Linked DNA regions of Aquitalea magnusonii. The protein of the gene in region 2 interacts with the protein of the main gene of each other region in a pairwise test. Links are inferred from orthologs where the notes say so. Each region holds a gene or a part of one and is shown on either strand. Other genes may lie near its edges.

The links.
Region 1: the proteins of DLM_RS11650 (region 2) and grxD interact in binary tests that used the Escherichia coli proteins (3 or more experiments, as listed by UniProt). The link is inferred for Aquitalea magnusonii from one-to-one orthologs.

Annotation. Positions count from the first base shown.
Region 1 is NZ_AP018823.1:3,276,086-3,279,122, forward strand. Bases 1-2,781 are described here. They hold grxD (Grx4 family monothiol glutaredoxin), read left to right. Parts: upstream 1-1,125; coding sequence 1,126-1,437; downstream 1,438-2,781. Other genes in these bases: DLM_RS15605 (chloride channel protein), read left to right, coding at 1-1,031; DLM_RS15615 (EAL domain-containing protein), read left to right, coding at 1,600-2,445; upp (uracil phosphoribosyltransferase), read left to right, coding at 2,576-2,781. Also shown: more of upp, read left to right, coding at 2,782-3,037. UniProt on the Escherichia coli protein: Monothiol glutaredoxin involved in the biogenesis of iron-sulfur clusters.
Region 2 is NZ_AP018823.1:2,440,545-2,444,017, forward strand. What follows is about bases 229-3,213. They hold DLM_RS11650 (BolA family protein), read left to right. Parts: upstream 229-1,580; coding sequence 1,581-1,847; downstream 1,848-3,213. Other genes in these bases: DLM_RS11635 (SPFH domain-containing protein), read left to right, coding at 229-680; DLM_RS11640 (septation protein A), read left to right, coding at 749-1,282; DLM_RS11645 (YciI family protein), read left to right, coding at 1,282-1,584; DLM_RS11655 (peptidylprolyl isomerase), read left to right, coding at 1,866-2,654; DLM_RS11660 (peptidylprolyl isomerase), read left to right, coding at 2,689-3,213. In the rest of the region: more of DLM_RS11635, read left to right, coding at 1-228; more of DLM_RS11660, read left to right, coding at 3,214-3,471. UniProt on the Escherichia coli protein: Transcriptional regulator that plays an important role in general stress response. Has many effects on cell morphology, cell growth and cell division. Acts by regulating the transcription of many genes, including dacA (PBP-5), dacC (PBP-6), ampC and mreB.

The sequences.
Region 1 (3,037 bases), 840 kb from region 2 along the record:
GCATGCATGCGCTGCGTGCGCGCATCCTGACCATGCGCGCTGCCGTGGGCAAGATGGTATTGACGCTGATCGGCGTGGGCTGTGGTTCCACCATGGGCTATGAAGGCCCCATCGTGCAGGTGGGGGCCGCCATCAAGTATTCGCTCAATCGCGAAGCCGCCTTGCGCCATGAAGGCGTGGCGCGCAGCTTTATCCTGGCCGGTGCCGCCGCCGGGGTGGCGGCGGCATTCAACACCCCGCTGGCCGGCATTGTGTTTGCCATCGAGGAAATGGGCCGCACCTTCGACCAGCGCGCCAGCTCCACCATCTTGCTGTCGGTCATCCTGGCCGGTATCACCGCCATTGCCGTACTGGGCGATTACAACTACTTCGGCGTGGTGTCGGTCGCGCTGGAGTTGCGCTCGGGCTGGATGGCCATTCCGGTATGCGGCATCGTCGGCGGCATCATCGGCGGGCTGACTTCGCGCGCCATTCTGGCCCTGGCCAGCCGCCTGCCCGGCCCGCTGCATGACTGGCGCAGCCATTACCCCATCCTGTTTGCCATTGCCTGTGGCTTGCTGCTGGCCGTCATCGGCATCGCCAGCGACGGCATCACCTTTGGCACCGGCTATTTCCGTGCCAAGGAAATCATTGAAGGTGGCGGTAGCAGCATGCAGGAATACGGCATTCTGAAGCTGCTGTCGCTGATCATCACCTATATCAGCGGCGCGCCGGGCGGCATGTTTGCCCCCTCGCTGGCCGTGGGGGCGGGCTTTGGCCTGAACATGTCGCTGCTGCTGCCGTTTTTGCCCCAGGCGGCCATGGTGCTGCTGGGCATGGTGGCGTTTTTCTCCGGCATGACGCGCGCACCGATGACCGGTTTTGTCATCGTGATGGAAATGACTTCCTCCTCCTCCACCATGATCATCCCGTTGATGGCCACCGCCCTGGTGGCCACCAATGTGTCGCGCTTCATGAACCGGCATGCCTTGTATGATGGCCAGGCAGAAATATTCCTGCGCCAGTTGCGCGCACGCAATCAGGCAAATTGACCGGCGCAACCGGCTTACGTACAATAACCTATCGATTCAGTCAAGTATTTAAGGGCCAGCCCGCCGCTGGCCCGTTCACAGCAAGGAATTCCTCATGGATACCCAGGAAATCATCAAGCAGACCGTTACTGAAAATCCGGTTGTGCTGTTCATGAAAGGTTCGGCCCAGTTTCCGCAGTGCGGCTTTTCTTCGCGCGCAGTGCAAATTCTGAAAGCCTGTGGCGTGGAAACCATCAAGACCGTCGACGTGCTGCAAGACCCGGAAATCCGCCAGGGCATCAAGGAATTCTCCAACTGGCCCACCATTCCGCAGCTGTACGTGAAGGGTGAGTTCATTGGCGGTTCGGACATCATGTACGAGATGTACCAGTCCGGCGAACTGCAACAGGTACTGGAAGGCCTGTAAGCAAACGCTTGGCACTGCGCATGCAAAACCCGGCCTGGCCGGGTTTTTTTATGACCAGGCGCGATATCAGCATATCCACCTGTAATCTGCTGTCTTACAATTGACCGTTACCAGATCAGACTGCGGCATGCAGCCCTTTCTTTTGCGGATTACAAAGACGACATGACCTCCTCCCAGACCGAAGGCTTTTTCGCTCCCCCGGATCATCCCGCCGTGCCGCTGACTGCGGACAACGGTACCGCCATGCCGATTGATGAAATCTGGAAGGCCCTGGTCAATGACCAGTTGGTGCCGTATTTCCAGCCTATCGTCAATATCCAGACCCGCCGCGTGATCGGGGCCGAGGCGCTGGCACGCTGGCGTCATCCTGCAATGGGCGTGCTCTCGCCGATTACCTTTGTGCCGGTGATGGAAGAACGCGGCATGATTCGCGAGCTGACCGAACTGATTCTGGAAAAGACGCTGTACGCCTGTCGCGACTGGCTGGATCAGGGCTTTGACCTGAAAGTGTCGATCAACCTGTCCGCCCAGTTGCTGGCAGACCCACAACTGGCTGGCCACCTGAGCCAGAAAGTGCGGATAGCTGGCCTTGATCCGGCTAGTTTGGCGCTGGAGTTTTCGGAAAATACCCTGCGTCAGCACTGGTCAGTGGCGGATATGCAACTGGCCACCTTGCGCCAGGCTGGCTTTGGCGTGCTGGTGGATGAGTTTGGCATTGGCGTGGGGCTGACCGACAAGCTGAAGGCCAGCCATTTCAGTGGCCTGAAAATCGACCGTGCCTTTGTACATGGTGCCGGCGACAACCAACACCTGCGTGCCATTCTTGACGAGGCGCTGGCACTGGGCAAAGCCGAGGGCCTGCAAACCATTGGCATGGGGGTGGAAGATGCCGCTGATCTGTCGGTACTGAGCGAGCTGGGCTGCGAGGCGGTACAAGGCTATATCTGCTCGGCGCCATTGCCCGCCACAGGGTTAATTCCGTGGATTTCCCAGTGGGAAAAGCGGTAGAATACCGCCCCATACCTCATTCACAGACCGGCCGCGGCAACAAGGCCGGTTTCGCATATCCGAAACAAGCTGCCATTGCGGTCCACAAGACCGGCATCGGCAGCTTTTTCGCAAGGTTGGGAACAAGAAAATGAATATCCACGTAGTCAACCATCCGCTGGTGCAACATAAACTGGGTCTGCTGCGCGAAGGCGACATCAGCACCATGAAATTCCGCCAGCTCACCCAGGAACTGGCACGCCTGCTGGCTTATGAAGCCACCCGCGACTTCGAACTGGAAGCCACCACCATCGATGGCTGGTGCGGCAAGATCGACGTGCAACAAATCAAGGGCAAGAAAGTCACTGTCGTCCCCATCCTGCGCGCCGGCATCGGCATGCTGGACGGAGTGCTTGACCTGGTTCCTTCGGCCAAGATCAGCGTGGTGGGCCTGGCCCGCAACGAAGAAACGCTGGAGCCGGTGTCCTACTTCGAAAAATTCGTCGACAGCCTGGACGAGCGCATTGCCATCATCATCGACCCGATGCTGGCAACCGGCGGCTCCATGGTGGCCACCATCGAACTGCTCAAACGCAAAGGCTGCAAGCAGATC
Region 2 (3,473 bases):
TCCAGGTGACGGACCCGCAGCGCGCCTCCTATGGCACCAGCGACTACCTGCTGGCCATCACCCAACTGTCGCAAACCACCTTGCGCTCGGTGATTGGCAAGATGGAGCTGGACAAGACCTTCGAGGAACGTGATGAAATCAACCAGATCGTGGTGGCTTCGCTGGATGAAGCCGCCATCAACTGGGGCGTGAAGGTATTGCGCTATGAAATCAAGGACTTGGTTCCGCCGCAGGACATCCTGCATTCCATGCAGGCGCAAATTACCGCCGAGCGGGAAAAGCGCGCCCGTATTGCCCAGTCCGAAGGGGTGAAGATGGAGCAGATCAACCTGGCTACCGGCGCACGCGAAGCAGCCATCCAGAAATCGCAAGGCGAGATGCAAGCCACCATCAACAATTCCGAAGGCAACAAGCAGGCTGCCATCAACAAGGCACAGGGTGAGGCCGAGGCACTGCGCCTGGTGGCCGATGCCACGGCAGATGCCGTACGGCGGGTAGCCGAAGCGGTGAAGGTGGACGGCGGTATCGAAGCAGTCAACCTCAAGGTGGCAGAGCAGTATGTGGCCGCCTTTGCCCAACTGGCCAAGCAGAACAACACCGTCATCCTGCCGGCCAATGTGGCGGATGTCAGCTCGCTGGTGGCTACCGCGCTGAGCGTGGTCAAGCAAAGCAATCGTTAACACTTATGTCATGACGGCAGCCTTGTCCTGGCTTGTATAACAGGCAGGCTGCCCCCATAATCAGCCGCATGAAATTCTTATCCGACTTCCTTCCGGTAGCCCTGTTCTTCGGCAGTTACCTGATCACCCACGACATGTTTCTGGCCACCAAGGTTCTGGTGGCGGCAACCGTCCTGCTGTTTGCCTGGACCTGGCTCAAGCACCGCAAGGTGGACGCCATGCAATGGATCAACCTGATCCTCAGCGTGGTGCTGGGTGCGGCTACCGTGATATCGCACAACGATCTGTTCATCATCTGGAAATTCACCGTACTGTATTGGCTGATGGCCATTGCACTGCTGGTTAGCGACCTGATGGGCAAGAACGGCCTGAAACTGCTGATGGGCGCGCAGATCCAGCTACCACAACTCATCTGGCGCAAGCTGGCCTATGCCTGGTCGCTGTTCTTTACCTTCATGGGCGCACTCAATCTGTATGTAGCCTTCAATTTCAGTCGCGAAATCTGGCTGAGCTTCAAACTGTTTGGCAGTCTGGGCCTGATGGTGGTGTTCGTCATCGCACAAAGCCTGTTCCTGTCCAAATACATCGAGGAAAAGAAATAATGCTGTATATCATCAGCGGCCAGGATCACCCCGGCTCCCTGGAAAAGCGTCTTGCCGCCCGCCCGGAACACCTGGCCCGCCTGTCTGCCTTGCAGGAACAGGGCCGTCTGGTACTGGCAGGCCCCTGCCCGGCCATTGACAGCGTGGACCCTGGCAGTGCCGGCTTTACCGGCAGCCTGATCGTGGCCGAATTTGCCAGCCTGGAAGAAGCCCGCAACTGGGCCGATGCCGACCCTTATGTTGCTGCCGGCGTATACGCCGCGGTAGAAGTAAAACCCTTCCGCAAGGTATTCCCTGCATGAGCGATACCGTCGCGCTGCTGCAGGCTGCCCTGCAGGCCTTGACACCGGAACATCTGGAAATCCAGGACGACAGCGCCGCCCATGCCGGGCACGCCGGAGCCCGCTCCGGTGGCGGCCACTATGATGTGCTGATTGTCTCCAGCCGTTTTGCCGGTCTTAACAGTGTGGCACGCCATCGTCTGGTGTATGCCACATTGGGCGATCTGATGAAAACCAGGGTGCATGCGCTGGCCATTCGCGCACTGACACCAGAAGAACTTTGACCCAAGGAAGAATCGCCAATGAAAACTACCAAGATTGCTGCCCTGCTGCTGGCTGCCTCCATCAGCATTCCGGCCATGGCCGAATCCATTGCCATGGTTAATGGCAAGTCCATTGACAAGACTGATCTGGACAATGCGGTGGCTGTTGTCGTGCAAAACAGCAATGGCAATGTGCAGGATTCCCCCGCGCTGCGCCAGCAAGTAAAAGACACCCTGATCAACCGTGAAGTCATCCTGCAAGAAGCCCAGAGCCGCAAGCTGGACCAGCAGCCCGCCTTCATCAAGCGCATGGAAGAAGTCCGCCAGGACATGCTGCGCGAAGCGCTGTTTGCCGACCTGGTGAAAAACATGCAGATCAGCGATGCACAGCTGCAAGAACGCTACAACCAGACCCAAAGCAAGTTTGCCGGCACCAAGGACGTCCACGCACGCCAGATTACCGTGGCCAGCGAAGCCGATGCGCTCAAGATCATCGACAGCCTGAAAAAGGGTGCCAAGTTCGAAGACCTGGCCAAGAGCCGTTCGCTGGATCCGGCTGCCAAGCAAAATGGCGGCGACATGGGCTGGGGCAATCTGGCCCGCATGGAACCTCAACTGGCCGAGCTGCTGAAAGACCTGAAGAAAGGCCAGTACAGCAGCAAGCCGATGCAAACCCGCGTGGGCTGGATCGTATTCAAGGTAGATGATATCCGCGATGCCAAACTGCCGCCGCTGGCTGAAGTAAAACCGCAAATCGAGCGCCAACTGCAGGAAGAAGCCATTGCCAAGGCAGTGGAAGATCTGCGCAGCAAGGCGAAAATCCAGTAACACCACACCACAGTAACAACAGGAAACCAACATCATGCGCAAGACTTTGCTGGCAAGCGCCCTGCTGGCCGCTCTGAGCACCTCTGCCGTCTTTGCTGCCGGCCCGTCCGTCAATGGCACCGAAATCTCCCCCGCCCGCATCGACGCCGTGGTGCAGATGATGGCAGCCCAAGGCCAGGCAGCCGATGACAAGACCAAGGACATGGTCAAGGATCAACTGATCACCGCCGAAGTGCTGCGTCAGGAAGCCATCAAGAAAGGCATCGACAAGACTGCCGACTTCAAGGCCGAACTGCAGAACATGGAAGCCATGGCGCTGGCCAACCGTGTCATCAAGGACTTCCAGAAAGCCAACCCGGTAACGGACGAGCAACTGAAGGCTGAGTATGACAAGCTGGTGGCTACCGTGCCGGAAACCAAGCAATACCATGCCCGCCACATTCTGGTTGGCAGCGAAGCCGAAGCCAAGGCCGTGATCGAAGCCCTGCGCAAGGGCAAGGCTTTCGACCTGCTGGCCAAGGAAAAATCCAAGGATCCGGGCAGCAAGGGTAACGGTGGCGATCTGGGCTGGCAGGAAGCCGGCACCTTCGTACCGGAGTTCTCTGACGCCATGGCCAAGCTGAGCAAGGGCCAGGTTACTGCCAAACCGGTGAAAACCCAGTTTGGCTGGCACGTGATCAAGCTGGACGATGTCCGCACCGAGCGCAATGTGCCGTCGCTGGACGATGCCCGTCCGCAACTGACCCAGCGCATCATGGGCGCTCGCATCGAGAAATACGTTGGCGAGCTGAAAGCCCAGGCCAAGATCCAGCAGTAAAC